3 regions of the Gordonia sp. JH63 genome follow, and region 2 is predicted to be linked to each of the others. Evidence: riboswitches for the same ligand, from Rfam matches in the RefSeq annotation. Region 2 holds a riboswitch; each other region holds the start of a gene.

Region 1 (4,834 bases), 1.2 Mb from region 2:
AGCTCGCGACCGAGCTGCAGTCACGGGTGCCCGACGTCGCGCAGGTCTTCATCTCCGGCGAACCGGGTCGATTCACACCGCTCCCCGACGCCGATCCCGCCTCGGTCGAGCTCCCGGCTGCCCCCGACGCCGGGCTACCCGCCCTGTTCCTCGTGTCGGGGGGCACCACCGGACTGCCGAAACTCATCGCGCGCACGCACGACGACTACGACCTCAACGCCCGGCTGTCCGCGGACGTCGCCGGCCTCACCGCCGACGACACCTACCTCGTCGCCCTGCCGGCCGCGCACAACTTTCCGCTGTGCTGCCCGGGAATACTGGGCGTCTTCGGTGCGGGCGGCCACGTCGTCTTCGCCGACAACCCCAGCCCGGACAACACTTTCGACCTCATCGAGCGGCACCGCGTCACGGTGACCGCGCTCGTCCCCGCGCTCGCGCAACTCTGGTGCGCGGCGACCGAGTGGGAGCCGGCGGACATCAGCTCCCTGCGCCTGCTGCAGGTGGGCGGCGCCAAACTGGCCCAGTCCGACGCCGTCGCCCTCGACGCGGCCCTCGGCCCCGTCGTCCAGCAGGTCTTCGGCATGGCCGAGGGGCTGATCTGCTACACCCGGACCGACGACCCACGCGACCTGGTCCAGCAGGTGCAGGGGGCGCCGATGTCGGAGCTCGACGAGGTGCGGGTGGTCGACGAGGACGGCGCCGACGTCCCCGACGGCACAGAAGGTGAATTGCTGGTACGCGGCCCGTACACGATCCGCGGTTACTACCGCGCCGCTGCCCACAACGAGAAGTCCTTCACACCGGACGGGTTTTACCGGTCCGGGGACAAGGTCACCCGGCTGCCGTCGGGGCACCTGGCCGTGACCGGCCGCATCAAGGACACCATCGTGCGCGCCGGGGAGAACGTCGCCGCCGACGACGTCGAGGAGAACCTCCTCGCCCACGATTCGGTCCGGCAGGTCGCGGTGGTCGGGCTGCCCGACGATGCGCTCGGTGAGAAGATCTGTGCGGCAGTCGTGCTCTCGCACGAACACCCCCCGGCCCGACCGCTCGAGCTGGCGACGATCCGTACGTTCCTCGCCGAACGCGGTCTCGCGTCCTTCAAACTGCCCGACGTGGTCCGCGTCGTGCAGACACTGCCGGTCACCGCAGTAGGCAAGATCGACAAAAAGGTGCTCCGCGAGACATTGCTGTCGGAGCCGTCGGCGGGCTGAGCCGAGTCGGAGCCCGTTCCTCACACCGGCGCGAGCGCGACCACCGCTCCCTCTAATCCGAAAGAAGCGCATAACCCCTGCTCCCTGAGGTGCGAGGAGCGATAGCGACGAGCCTCGAAGGGTCCGGCGAGGAATGTTCTGGAGCCGCCGAGGCTTACCTTCGGATCACACCGGCGCGAGCGGCACGATCCCGGGATGGCTGTCGAGGTAGCGCTTGGTGAACGTGCACACCGGCCGGAGGCGGGCACCCTGTTCGCGGGTGTATTGCACGGCGCTACGGGTGAGTCGCGTGGCGAGTCCGTGTCCGCTGTATTCGTCGTAGAGCACGGTGTGCAGCACGGTGATGGTGGTCTGACCGTCCGCCGACTCGGTCGAATAACCGAGCACGCCGACCAGGTCGCCGGCGACCCAGAGTTCGAATCGGTCGCGGTCGGGATTGTGTACCACCTGCGAGATCTGTTGCAGGATGGACTTTGCCGACTGTGGTGGTCGCTGACGATGCTTGCGTAGCACCCGACCCTCCTCACCTCGTGATCGCGGACATCGGATCACCGGCGCGTACCTGCCACACGCGACAGCGCCACCCCTGTGATCCGGGTCACACGGTACCTTACGGAACCGTAACTGCCGACCCCGATCGTGTGATCGTCGCAAATCGATACGGTCTTCCCCACCCGCACGACCCGACCGGACGATGCGATGTAGGGTGGCGGACGCACGACAACTACACACCGCGGGGGCTCTCACGATGACCGAGGGCTGAGATGGCGACGGGCGGTCGCCGACCGCTCGAACCTGTCCGGGTAATGCCGGCGTAGGGAGACCAGCCATGGGCACACGTGTATCCACCACCCGCAACAGCAGCGCACCCGCCGATTCCGGGTTCCTGACCCTCGGCCCGATCGAGGGCAGCGCCAAGCACTACCTCGCCGTCGACGACCTGCGTGTGCCGCAGCGTCGAATCCAGCTCACCAACGGCGAACACCTCGACGTCTACGACACCTCCGGCCCCTACACCGATACGGCGGCGCACATCGACGTCGAGAAGGGCCTCACCCCCACCCGCGACAGCTGGCATCGGCCCGACCCGATCGACGGCGCGAGCACCCAGCTGGCCTGGGCGCGTGCCGGCATCATCACCGACGAGATGCGGTTCATCGCCGCCCGGGAGGGCGTCGACGCCGAACGGGTCCGGTCGGAGGTCGCCATCGGCCGCGCGGTCATCCCGGCCAACCACCGCCACCCCGAGTCCGAACCGATGATCATAGGCAAGAACTTCGCGGTGAAAGTCAATGCGAACATCGGTAATTCGGCGGTGCGCAGCTCGATCTCCGACGAGGTCGAGAAGATGGTGTGGGCCACCCGCTGGGGCGCCGACACGATCATGGATCTCTCGACCGGCGCCGACATCCACACCACCCGCGAGTGGATCATGCGTAACTCGCCGGTCCCCGTGGGGACGGTTCCGATCTACCAGGCGCTGGAGAAGGTCAACGGCGATCCCGCCTCGCTGACCTGGGAACTGTATCGCGACACAGTCATCGAGCAGGCGGAGCAGGGCGTCGATTATATGACCGTCCATGCCGGTGTCCTGCTGCGCTACGTTCCGCTGACCGCGAAGCGGGTGACGGGCATCGTCTCGCGCGGCGGTTCGATCATGGCGGCCTGGTGTCTCGCGCACCACCGGGAGTCGTTCCTGTACACGCACTTCGACGAGTTGTGCGAGATCTTCCGCCGCTACGACATCACGTTCTCCCTCGGCGACGGCTTGCGCCCCGGATCGATCGCCGACGCGAACGACGAGGCCCAGTTCGCCGAACTCCGCACTCTCGGCGAGCTGACCGCGATCGCCAAATCGCATGGTGTGCAGGTCATGATCGAAGGCCCCGGGCACGTCCCGATGCACAAGATCGCCGAGAACGTGCGCCTGGAGGAGGAGCTGTGCGAGGAGGCCCCCTTCTACACCCTGGGTCCGCTCGCCACCGACATCGCGCCGGCCTACGACCACATCACCTCGGCCATCGGCGCGGCGATGATCGCTCAGGCCGGCACCGCGATGCTGTGCTACGTGACTCCGAAAGAGCATCTAGGACTTCCGGACCGCGACGACGTCAAGGTCGGCGTGATCACGTACAAGATCGCGGCGCACTCGGCCGACCTGGCCAAAGGCCACCCGCGGGCACAGGAACGCGACGACGCACTGAGCAAGGCGCGCTTCGAGTTCCGCTGGACCGACCAGTTCAATCTCGCCCTCGACCCCGACACCGCGCGCGCATACCACGACGAGACGCTACCCGCCGAGCCCGCGAAGACCGCCCACTTCTGCTCGATGTGCGGACCCAAGTTCTGCTCGATGCGGATCTCGGCGGACGTCCGCGCCTACGCCGAGGAGCACGGTCTCGTCACCGCGGACGACATCGACCGGACTATCGCCGAGGGCATGGCCGCGAAGTCGGCCGAGTTCGCCGAGGCCGGTAACCGCGTGTACCTCCCGCTCCAGACGACCGGCGGCGCCTGATGCGCACAGACGACGCGCGACGACGCACAGTCGACGCGAATCAGCGCACGGTCGACGAACAGGCCTACACGGGACTCCCGCTGTCACCGCCCGGAACGGCCCCGGTACGGGTCCTGACCATCGCTGGTTCGGACTCCGGCGGGGGCGCGGGAATACAGGCAGACATGCGCACCTTCGCCCTGCTCGGGGTGCACGGGTGTGTCGCGGTGACCGCGGTGACGGTCCAGAACTCGGTGGGCGTGAGCGGGTTCGAGGAGATCTCACCGCAGACCGTGGCGGCGCAGATCGACTCCGTGTCCGGTGACATCGGTGTGGCCGCGGCGAAGACCGGGATGCTCGCGTCGGCGCCCATCATCGAGGCCATCGTCGAGCAGTGCCGCACGAGCGGTATCGGCCGGGACACATCCGTTCCGCTGGTGGTCGATCCGGTGTGCGCGTCGATGCACGGCAACCAGCTGCTCGCCGACTCGGCACTCGACACCCTGCGGCACAGCCTGTTTCCCCTCGCGACGGTGGTGACCCCGAACCTGGACGAGGTTCGCCTGATCACCGGGATCGAGGTCACCGATACCGCGTCGCAACGCGACGCGGCCAGGGCGCTGCTCGATCTCGGGCCGCGCTGGGCGCTGGTGAAAGGCGGGCACCTGCGAAGCTCGGACCACTCCCCCGATCTGCTCTACGACGGCGACCAGTTCATCGAGCTCAGCCACGAACGCATCGACACCCCGCATGACCACGGCGCCGGCGACACCCTCGCCGCCGCGATCGCATGCGCGCTGGCCCACGGGCACGACGTTCCCGCGGCGGTCGGCTTCGGCAAGGACTGGGTGACCCGCTGCCTGGCCGCTGCGTATCCACTGGGCGCCGGCCACGGTCCGGTCAATCCGCTGTGGCGTGTGGGCGCCGGGTCGGCGGACTGACGCGACGCCGGTCCCGAACCGGAGAATAGACAACGCTCCCCGACGGCGACCGGCGCCATCGGGGAGCGTTGTCTGTGTCGAGGGACCGTCAGGCGGTTCCGCTGAGGGCCTTGCTCTTCAAGTGCTCGAACTCCTGGGGTGTGATCGCGCCCGAGTCGAGCAGGTTCTTCGCGTCGGCGATC
Region 2 (4,834 bases):
CGAGCAACCACAGGGTCCCGACGCTGAGGGCGAAGATGGCCGCCACGATGCCGATGTTGAACCGCCGCCGGGTCCGCCGCGCCAGGTAGCGCGACGTCAGGACAAGCGCGGCGAGCAGGAATAGCAGCGGCGCGTACACGGTCCAGGGTGGACGGGTGAGGGTTTGCTGGGGGTCGGCGATGGCCATCGATCGCCGTTCGTAGAGGCGCTGGGCGGCCGGAAGGATCTGGTCCTGCATCATCGACGACGCCTGGCCGAGATACGCCGACCCCACCGGGTTGCCGAGCCGGTTGTTCGTCCGCGCCGTCTCGATGAGTCCGCTGTAGACCGGGATCGAGGTGGACAGGGTCTCGAGATCGGCGCTGACCGCCTGCTCGGCCCGGTCCGACACCATGCCGGAACCGGGTTCGCTGGAGGTGCCGGTGGCCAGGATCAGCGACGACGACGCCGTCGCCAGCGCGTCGGAGTAGCGCTGCCGCAGATCGGGGGTCTCCAGTCCGCCGGAGATGAACGCCGCGTTCGCCGACGCATCGGCGATCGACAGCGAGCTGTAGAGAACCTGCGCGGCCTCGGCGAGCGGTTCGGTCCGATCGATGAGGCGCTGCAGGGTCTGGGTGCGGTCTTCCAGGACCGTCGAGGCGTACAGGCCGGTGCTCAGACAGCCGAGCGCCAGGATTCCGCAGATGATGATCAGCTTGCCGGGGGTCGTGACCGCGAAGTGGCGCAGGGTCTGGAACGGGGACTGGGCGCGTTCCCGGGCGGTGGCGACGAGTTCGCGTCGGTCGGCGAGCACCTGGCGAATCGGGGGTGAGGCCTGTGCCGGACGGATCGTGCGACCGCCACGCGTCAGCGCCGTCCGCACGGAGGACGCGTCGCCGGTCACCTACCTGATCCCTTCTCGAACGCTGGATCGTCTCCGGTGCGGTCCTACGGTCACCGGTTCCCCGTTCCGGATTCGCGTGACCGGGCGATCAACGTCAGGGGTTGTGTCATCTGGGTCATCGTTCACCGGGTCGTGCGTGTTTCACCCTATGTCATCGTGCCGGGTTCCTCCCGAGTCGACCGGCGCCGCGCCGCCGACCTCGGCGGTTCGCGCGTGCCGGGTGCTCGCCGACGGCACCTCGTGGTTCCGAGCCGCGATGAGAGGGCTTCGCGGTCTCCCTGGCAGGTGTTGCGCATCTCACTTACGGTGGAGGCACCCGGTCGGGGCGACCGGGTTGCGAGGAGGCGTGGTGCGCGGCGACGGCGACGGCTGGGTGATCGATCCCGATGGTTCTCGATATTGGGGTATCCACGGTGCGGCAGGTCTGCTGCTGCGGGCACCGCTGCCGGACGGATCGACCGGGGTGCTTCTCCAACACCGCGCCGCGTGGTCGCATCAGGGCGGCACGTGGGCGCTGCCCGGCGGGGCCCGCGACTCGCACGAGGGTGCCATCGACACCGCGATCCGCGAGGCCGAGGAAGAAGCCGGGATCACCGCCGACGATCTGCGCGTCGTCGCAGCGGTCGTCACCCTCGAGGCGCCCGGCGGATGGACCTACACGACGGTCATCGCCGAGACGGACTCGCCGGTCCGCACGGTCGCCAACTTCGAATCCACGGAACTGCGATGGGTCGACGAGAAGCGCGTCGATCAACTCCCGCTGCATCCCGCGTTCGGACTCGCGTGGCCCGTTCTCCGCGAGCGGATCGCGATGTTGGATCCCCAGAGCTGAGCCCTCACACCCCGGCGCGGTCGGACTCCAGCAGTCGGTTCGCCCCGGCGACCAGCGCGTGGACGTTCGCCTCGTCGCTGCTCGCGCCCTCACCGACGGCCCAGGCCTGCCGGCCGTCGTGCTCGCACAGCAGGAACGTCGTGACCATGCCGTCGACGACCCGCTGGTGCAGCCGGACGATCTGAACCGGGGCGCCGACGTCGTAGAGGATCGAGGTCATCGCACCGACGGGGCCGGCGGCGACGGCGCTGCGAGACATGATGCGGTCGGCGATCGCGAGCGTCGCGCGGCACTCGACCAGGTCGCCCGAGCACGGGACGGCGGAGAAGGAGCCCAGCCGGATCGTGCCGCCACGGGAGTACTCGTCGGTGAATTCCTGCCAGGTCATCCCGGCGGCCTCCTCGTGCATCCCGGGGGGAAGCGGGCGGCCGAAACGTGCGGCGAAGTGGTCGCCGTCGTGCCGGTCGTCGCGCTCGGTGCACGAACAGGATCGACGAGGTAGATGAAGAGGGTGCATCTCGAAAACCGATTTCGGTCGAAGAACGGATGACCGACTGGAGAGCGCAACCGACCCGCAGCGGGGGGTCGGTCAGATTCAGACCCCGCTGCGGCGGGTTACGAGAACGCTCGTGATGCACAACATGATCGGTCCACCATAGACCCGCGACACCGACCGGGCAAACGTGTTTCCGCCAGGGGAACCGCTAGAGCATGCCGGCGAGGTCGGTGGCTGCGGCGGCCGGGTCGGCGGCCGCGGTGATGGCCCGCACGACGACGATGCGCCGCGCCCCGAGCGCGGTGACCTCCCCGACGCGGCCGGCGTCGATTCCGCCGATGGCGAACCACGGCTTGGCTGATTGTGTTGCGGCCGTTGAGGACACGAGGTCGAGGCCGGCGGCGGCGCGGCCCGGTTTGGTGGGGGTGGTCCAGCACGGACCGACGCAGAAGTAGTCGACGTCGTCGTCGGCGATCGCGGCGGCAGCCTGCTCGGGGTCGTGGGTCGAGGCGCCGATGACGACGTCCGGTCCGACGATCCGGCGGGCCGCCGACGGCGACAGGTCGCCCTGTCCGACGTGCAGGACATCGGCCCCGGAAAGCGCCGCGATGTCGGCGCGGTCGTTGACCGCCAGCAGGGCACCGTGCGCGTCGGCGACCGTCCGCATGCCCGCGAGGATCTCGAGTTCCTCGCCCGCCTCCAGGGTCCCGAATTCGCGCTCGCCCGGCGAGTTCTTGTCGCGCAGCTGCACGATGTCGACGCCGCCCGCGAGCGCCGCGTCGACGAAGTCGAGCAGGTCACCGCGTTCGCGCCGGGCGTCGGTGCACAGGTACAGGCGGGCCGTGGAGAGCCGCCGGCGACGGTCCGTCGCGGAGCCGGGGTCCGTCGACGCGGAGCTGGTGCGGTTCGGGGTCGTCACGCCGACCAGGCTAACCGGACCCCCGACGCCCCGGCGTAGGGTGGATCGCACGAACACACGGGAGTCCGGATCGGCCGGGCTGAGAGTGCGGACAGATTCCGCTGACCGTCGAACCTGATCCGGGTCATTCCGGCGAAGGAAGGTGATTCCCAGCGTGGATTCCCCACCGCAGCGCCCTGCCCACCGCGCCCTGACGATCGTCGGGGGCGGTGTCATCGGGCTGACCTGTGCGCTCACCGCGGCCGACGCCGGATGGCGGGTTCGCGTCCTCGACGCCGGCACCGACGAGCGCGCGTCCTGGGTCGCCGGCGGCATGCTCGGTTCACTCGGCGAGGGTCATCCCGGCGAGGACGCGTCCCTGGCCCTCTCGGTCGAATCGGTCCGGCTGTGGCCGGCGCTCGTGAAGCGGCTCGACGACCCGGGCGTCGTCACCGCCACCGACTCGCTGTTCGTCGCGGCCTCGGCGACCGACATCGAGTACCTGCGGCATCTCGCCGATTTCGTCTGGGCCGGGCAGCCCGCCACCGATGCCGCGCTGCAGTCGGTGACCGGCCGCGACATCCGGACCCTGGAACCGTCGCTGAGTTCTCGACTGGTCGGTGGCTACCGCGCGGTCGGCGAGTGGTCTGTCGACAACCGGCGGTTGCTCGAGGCGTTGCGCGCCGCCGCGACGTCGGCGGGTGCCGAGTTGGTGTCCGCGCGCGTCGAATCCCTGGGCGACCTCGACGACCTCGGTTCCGACACCCAGATCCTGCTCGCCGCCGGACTCGGCACCGCGGCCCTCTGGCCGGGTGTGGACCTGCATGCGGCGAAGGGGGAGATCCTCCGCCTTCGCCGTACGCGCTGGTCGGTGCCGCCGCCCGGCCACGTCGTCCGGGCACGCCTCCACGGGCGGGCCGTGTACCTGGTGCCGCGCGAGGACGGAGTCGTCGTCGGCGCCACCCAGTACGAGGCCGAGGGGATTGCCGACCGCGCGCCGCAGGCCGGCGGGGTCGCGGATCTGCTCGCCGACGCGATCGAGGTCTTCCCCGGGCTGCGGACCTACGAACTGACCGAAGCAGGGGCGGGTCTGCGGCCGTGCACCGCGGACGGATTGCCGATCGTCACCCGTGTGGACACACGAACGGTCGTGGCGACCGGGCACGGGCGCAACGGGATCGTCCTCGCCCCGGGCACCGCCGCCCGCGTGTTGTCGATTCTGGAAGGAGCAGAGGAATGAGTATCACCGCCAGCATCACCGTCAACGGCAAGAGCGTCGACGTCGGCGCCGACACGTCGGTGCGCGACGTCGTCACCGGTCTGGGGTTGCCGGACCGGGGGATCGCGGTCGCGGTGGACGGTGCGGTCGTCCCGCGCGGCCGCTGGGACCGGCACACGATGACCGAAGGCGCCGTCGTCGAGATCGTCACGGCGGTGCAGGGTGGCTGACCTCGCCGATCTGAAGCCCGACGCCTCGCGGACCGAGCAGAGGTCCGGCGACGAGATGATCCCGGATGCGGACCATCTGCGCATCGCCGGTCGCGACTTCTCGTCGCGACTCATCACCGGTACCGGCGGCGCGTCGAGTCTCGCGACCCTGGAACGCGCGCTGGTCGCGTCGGGGACCGAGCTGACCACCGTCGCGGTTCGGCGCGTCGACGCGGCCTCGGGCACCGGCGTCTTCGATCTGCTGCGCCGGCTCGACATCGCCGTCCTGCCCAACAC
Region 3 (4,834 bases), 1.7 Mb from region 2:
CACTTCAGTGTAGATCACCGGGGCGGTGGACCCAAAACGGGCTCGCCTCCGCTCCCCCGACGACCGTACACGCCACCCGTCCGTGAGCCGCCCGAACGGCTCGCGACCGGTCGATCAGTTGAACTGGATGACGGCCTGCGCGCGTCCGAAGATGCGGCGATCGCCCTGCTTGGCGGTGATGGCGATGGTCCCGCGGCGGGTCGCGGGATCGAGCGACTTCACCTTGCCGGTGAAGTCGACGGCCGCGCTGTCGTCGGCCGGGACGTACACCGGGCTGGTGAAGCGCACGTTGTACTCGCAGAAAGCCGCCGGGTCACCGATGAACTCGGAGACGAAGCTCGCGCCGAGCCCCATCGTCTGCATGCCGTGCGCGACGACGTCGTCCATGCCGGCCGCGTTCACGACGTGGTCGGAGAAGTGGATCGGGTTGGGGTCGCCGGCCACGCCCGCATAGTTCGCGAGATTGCCGCGCGTCAACAGGTAGCGCTTGGGCGTGAGTTCCTGACCCACCGTGAGCGTGTCGAAGTCGACGGCACCGAAGGCGCCCGGCGACTGCGTCGGGTCGGGGAGGTCGTAGCGACCCGCCTTCGGCTCGACGGTGTGCCCGGATTCGCCGATGGCGTCGACCTTGATCATCACGTGGTCGAGGGAGGCCTCGAGTTCCGGGTCGACATCCATGCCGGGACGCGCGGCCAGGGAGGTCCACGTGGTCATGACCGGCTCGTCGTGCTGGTTCCAGATGACGTTCTTGGTGACCATCAGGTCGATCATCTCGGGACTGCTCACGTGCCGGAACGACTCGAGCGAGACGTCGCAGATCAGGCGGTCCCCGACCTTCATCGGCTGGTGGTAGACCAGCCGCTGGTCGGTCTGCATGATCTGCCACATGTCGTAGCCGGTGACGACGTCTTCGAAGAGCTTGCGCTGGGCGATGATCCCGAGCACCGACACGTAGGTGGGCGCGGCGATCAGGCGGTCGTGGCCGAAGGCCCGGGCGCCCTCCTCGCTCCAGTGGGTCGGGTGCGCATCCTGCACCGCCATCGCGTGCTTACGGATCTCCTCGCGGCCGATCTCGTAATAGTCGTCGACCGTGTAGTGGAAGCCGACGAGGCTCTGCGTGTGGGCGGCGATCTCGTCGGGGGTCGGCTTCGCACCACCGCTCGACGCCTCGTCCGGACGATCCTGGATCTCGGCTCCGCTTACCTGTGACATTGAGCTCTACTCCTTCGGCCGACACAGCAAGACGGGCTGCCTCATCGAGAGGCAGCCCGTTGCTGGTGGTACTTCGAAACGGCCGACGACGGCGTCAGCGCGATTCCTTGTGCCCCTGATGCTTGCCGCAGTTCGGGCAGAACTTCTTGATCTCGAGGCGATCGGGATCGTTGCGGCGGTTCTTCTTCGTGATGTAGTTACGGTGCTTGCACACCTCGCAGGCCAAGGTGATCTTGGGGCGAACATCTGTTGAGGAGGCCACTTGATTGCCTTCTTTCGGGTGGTACGTGGTCGGGTTCGGAAGTTCCCTCAGGGCTTGCGACCCTTGCGCTCGGTTCCGGTCGGACCCGATGTGTAGCGGTGGAGGGACTCGATCCCTCGACCTCACGATTATGAGTCGTGCGCTCTAACCAGCTGAGCTACACCGCCCCGCGGACTTCTCGTCCAGCGAGCCCCCTGACGGAATCGAACCGTCGACCTTTTCCTTACCATGGAAACGCTCTGCCGACTGAGCTAAGGGGGCGTGCCCCGGGCGGTTGTGCCCGAGAGCCCTAACGAGGTTACACACTCGCGTCTGCGCTAGACAAATCGCTGGTCGGAGACCGTCTGTAGAGCAGTTTCGCGAGATTGGACCACGCTGTGGCAGGTATAGGATTCGAACCTATGTAGCTTGCGCGACGGATTTACAATCCGCTCCCTTTGGCCGCTCGGGCAACCTGCCGTGCCGCTCTTCCGGCCACCGTGACGGCCGTACGAACAACGCCGTGAAGAATACAACGAACACCGCATCAACGCGCAAACCGGCTGGTCAACAGGCCGGGACATGGTCGTGGCACAGGCGTCCCACTGCGACCCCCACTCCTGCTACTGTGGCTGCGTTCTGACACGGGGTGCTCCGCGACGCGGGGCTGAGATGAGACCCGAGAACCTGTCCAGGTAATGCTGACGAAGGGATGTCATGTCTGTGCATGCGCACGTGCCGGTCTCCGGCCGATTCTCCGACCACCTCTGGGAGGAGACGAAGGGGTTGCGGACGGCGATCGACGACCTCGAGTTCCTGCGGCGGCTCGGCGACGGGACGCTGCCACTCGAGGTGTTCCGCACCTACATGGAGCAGGACTCGCTGTACCTGGCCGGGTACGCGAAGGCCCTCGCCATCCTGGCGTCGAAGTCCCCCGACCCGCAGACCGCGGGGTTCTGGGCGAACTCGTCGGCCACCGCGGCCACCGTCGAGTCGGCGCTGCACGGCGACCTGCTCAACGGCGGCCAGCTGCCTCCGCGTGAGGGCGAACCCGAGCCGTCGCCGGCGTGCCTGGGGTACGTGTCCTACCTGACCGCCGTCGCCGCGACCGAATCGTATGCGGTCGGCGCCGCCGCGGCCCTGCCCTGCTTCTGGATCTACGCGGAAGTCGGCCGGGCCCTGGCCGCGAGTGCGGCCCAGGTACTCGCCGCCGACCCAAACCACCCCTACGCGCAGTGGGTGACCACCTACGACGCCCCGGAGTTCCAGGAATCCGCTTCGCGGGCAAGGGAACTCGTGGACGAGGCCGCGGCGCACGCCGGCGAGCGGGAGCGGGCCGCGATGGCCACGGCGTTCACCGTCGCCACCCGGTTCGAGCTTCTGTTCTGGGACACCGCGCTGAACCCGCAACCGTGGCCCGCCGCATGAGCGCCCGCATGAGCGCCCGCGCGCGCCGCCTCCTCACCGCGCTCGCCGCCGCGGTCGTCGCGTCGTCGGCGATCACCGCGTGCGGTTCGGGCGCCGGTTCGGACGGCACCATCCGATTCGCGCTCGACTGGTCCCCGAACACCAACCACACGGGATTGTTCGTGGCGCAGCAGCGCGGCTGGTTCGAGGAGGCCGGACTCGACGTCGAGATCCTGCCGTACAACAACACCGCCGTGGACACCATCGTGGACGCGGGCAACGCCGAGTTCGGGATCAGCACCCACAACTCGTCGACCTTCTCGCGGGCATCGGGCGCGCACACCATCTCCGTGTTCGCGCCGCTGCAGAAGTGGGCCACCGGCATCGGTGTCCGCGCCGACCGCCGCGACATCACGAGCCCGAAGGACCTCGACGGGAAGACATACGCCGGTTTCGGCGACCCGGGCGAGGAGAAGACCCTCGAGCAGGTGATCCGAAACGACGGCGGCACCGGCGAGTTCACCTCGGTGACCCTCGGGACCTCGGCATACGAGGCGGTCTACTCCGGTCAGGCCGACTTCACCGTCTCCTATCTCGCGTGGGAGGGCATCGAGGCCGAGCATCGCGGAACCCCGATGAGGTACTTCCACTACACCGACTTCGGTTTCCCGGAGGCATACGCGATCGTCGTCGACGCCAACGAGGACTGGCTGGCGGACAACCCGGACCGCGCGGCGGCCTTCGTGACGGCGCTGCAGCGCGGTTACCAGGCAGCGGCCGACGACCCGGACGCGGCGGCCCGCGACCTCCTCGCCGCCAACCCCGGTGCGTTCAACGACGAGCAGTTGGTGTTCGAGAGCCAGCGCATGCTCGCCGGTCAGTACATGAAGGACGCCGAAGGCCGGGTCGGGCGACAGACGCTCGAACAGTGGGCCGGGAACTCCGGGTTCCTGTACCGCAGCGGTCTGCTGACCGGCCCGGACGGGGCGCCGCTCACGACCGAGCCGGACTGGTCGACGTACTTCACCAATGACTACCTCGACACCCCTCGGTAGCACCGGCCTGCGTCGCATCGCGCCCGCGCTCGTCGCGGTGGTCGTCCTGGTGGCGGTCTGGCAGGTCTACGTCGACGTCAGCGGAATCCGGCCGCAGGTGCTGCCGTCGCCGTCGCGCGTCGTCGCGCAGGGTTGGTCGCACCGCGCAGAGATCGGGGTGCACGCCGCGGCGACGCTGCAGGTGACCCTGATCGGGTTCACGGTCTCGTTGGTCCTGGCCTGGCTGCTGGCCATCGTCGTCGACTTCTCGCCGGCGCTGCGACGGGCGTTCGTGCCGTTGTTCGTCGCCTCCCAGACCCTGCCGATCATCGCGATCGCACCGCTGATGATCATCTGGTTCGGCTTCGGCCTACTCCCGAAGGTGCTGGTCATCGCCCTGGTCACGTTCTTTCCGGTGGCGATCGGCCTGATCGAGGGATTCGCCGCCACCGACCGCGAGGCCGGCGCGCTGATGCGCAGCATGGGGGCCACCCGCCGCCAGGTCTTCCGGTACGTGCGGCTCCCGTCCGCGCTACCGAGGTTCTTCACCGCGCTGCGGATCGGCATCACCTATGCGGTGGTGGGCGCCGTGTTCGCCGAGTACGTCGGCGCCACCCAGGGGCTCGGCATCTACATGAGCCTGCAGAAGAACTCGTTCCGCACGGACCTGGTGCTCGCGGCAGTGCTGGTGACCGCGCTCCTGAGCGTCACGCTGTACCTGCTCACCTTCGCCGTCGAGCGGATCGTCGCGCCCTGGGCCCGCGCCGAGGACCGGAACCACCATGACTGACCACCGGCTGGTCCCGGACCACCGACTTGTCGTCGACCGGCTCACCAAGTCCTATCCCCGACCCGGACGCGGACAACCTCGCCGGGAGGTCCTCGACGGGGTGTCGTTCACCGCCGAGCCCGGCGAGTTCGTCTCCGTCATCGGGCCCAG

The links. Region 2 has a riboswitch for thiamine pyrophosphate ahead of thiO (glycine oxidase ThiO). Riboswitches for the same ligand answer to the same signal wherever they lie in the genome.
Region 1: another riboswitch for thiamine pyrophosphate. It lies ahead of thiC (phosphomethylpyrimidine synthase ThiC); the one in region 2 lies ahead of thiO (glycine oxidase ThiO).
Region 3: another riboswitch for thiamine pyrophosphate. It lies ahead of GR168_RS05120 (TenA family protein); the one in region 2 lies ahead of thiO (glycine oxidase ThiO).

Annotation. Positions count from the first base shown of each region.
Region 1 is NZ_CP047235.1:658,450-663,283, reverse strand. Features, by position in the region: gene GR168_RS03000 (AMP-binding protein) at 1-1,214, shown strand, start outside; gene GR168_RS02995 (GNAT family N-acetyltransferase) at 1,380-1,727, opposite strand; TPP riboswitch at 1,947-2,036, shown strand; gene thiC (phosphomethylpyrimidine synthase ThiC) at 2,044-3,732, shown strand; gene thiD (bifunctional hydroxymethylpyrimidine kinase/phosphomethylpyrimidine kinase) at 3,732-4,652, shown strand; gene GR168_RS02980 (SHOCT domain-containing protein) at 4,741-4,834, opposite strand, start outside.
Region 2 is NZ_CP047235.1:4,651,689-4,656,522, reverse strand. Features, by position in the region: gene GR168_RS20660 (hypothetical protein) at 1-883, opposite strand, end outside; gene GR168_RS20655 (NUDIX hydrolase) at 1,233-1,715, shown strand; gene GR168_RS20650 (hypothetical protein) at 1,720-2,103, opposite strand; gene thiE (thiamine phosphate synthase) at 2,420-3,130, opposite strand; TPP riboswitch at 3,178-3,289, shown strand; gene thiO (glycine oxidase ThiO) at 3,285-4,349, shown strand; gene thiS (sulfur carrier protein ThiS) at 4,346-4,558, shown strand; gene GR168_RS20630 (thiazole synthase) at 4,614-4,834, shown strand, end outside.
Region 3 is NZ_CP047235.1:1,138,569-1,143,402, reverse strand. Features, by position in the region: gene GR168_RS05145 (fused (3R)-hydroxyacyl-ACP dehydratase subunits HadA/HadB) at 115-1,212, opposite strand; gene rpmG (50S ribosomal protein L33) at 1,307-1,474, opposite strand; tRNA gene GR168_RS05135 (tRNA-Met) at 1,568-1,641, opposite strand; tRNA gene GR168_RS05130 (tRNA-Thr) at 1,663-1,735, opposite strand; tRNA gene GR168_RS05125 (tRNA-Tyr) at 1,853-1,933, opposite strand; TPP riboswitch at 2,089-2,183, shown strand; gene GR168_RS05120 (TenA family protein) at 2,171-2,881, shown strand; gene GR168_RS05115 (ABC transporter substrate-binding protein) at 2,878-3,915, shown strand; gene GR168_RS05110 (ABC transporter permease) at 3,890-4,684, shown strand; gene GR168_RS05105 (ABC transporter ATP-binding protein) at 4,677-4,834, shown strand, end outside.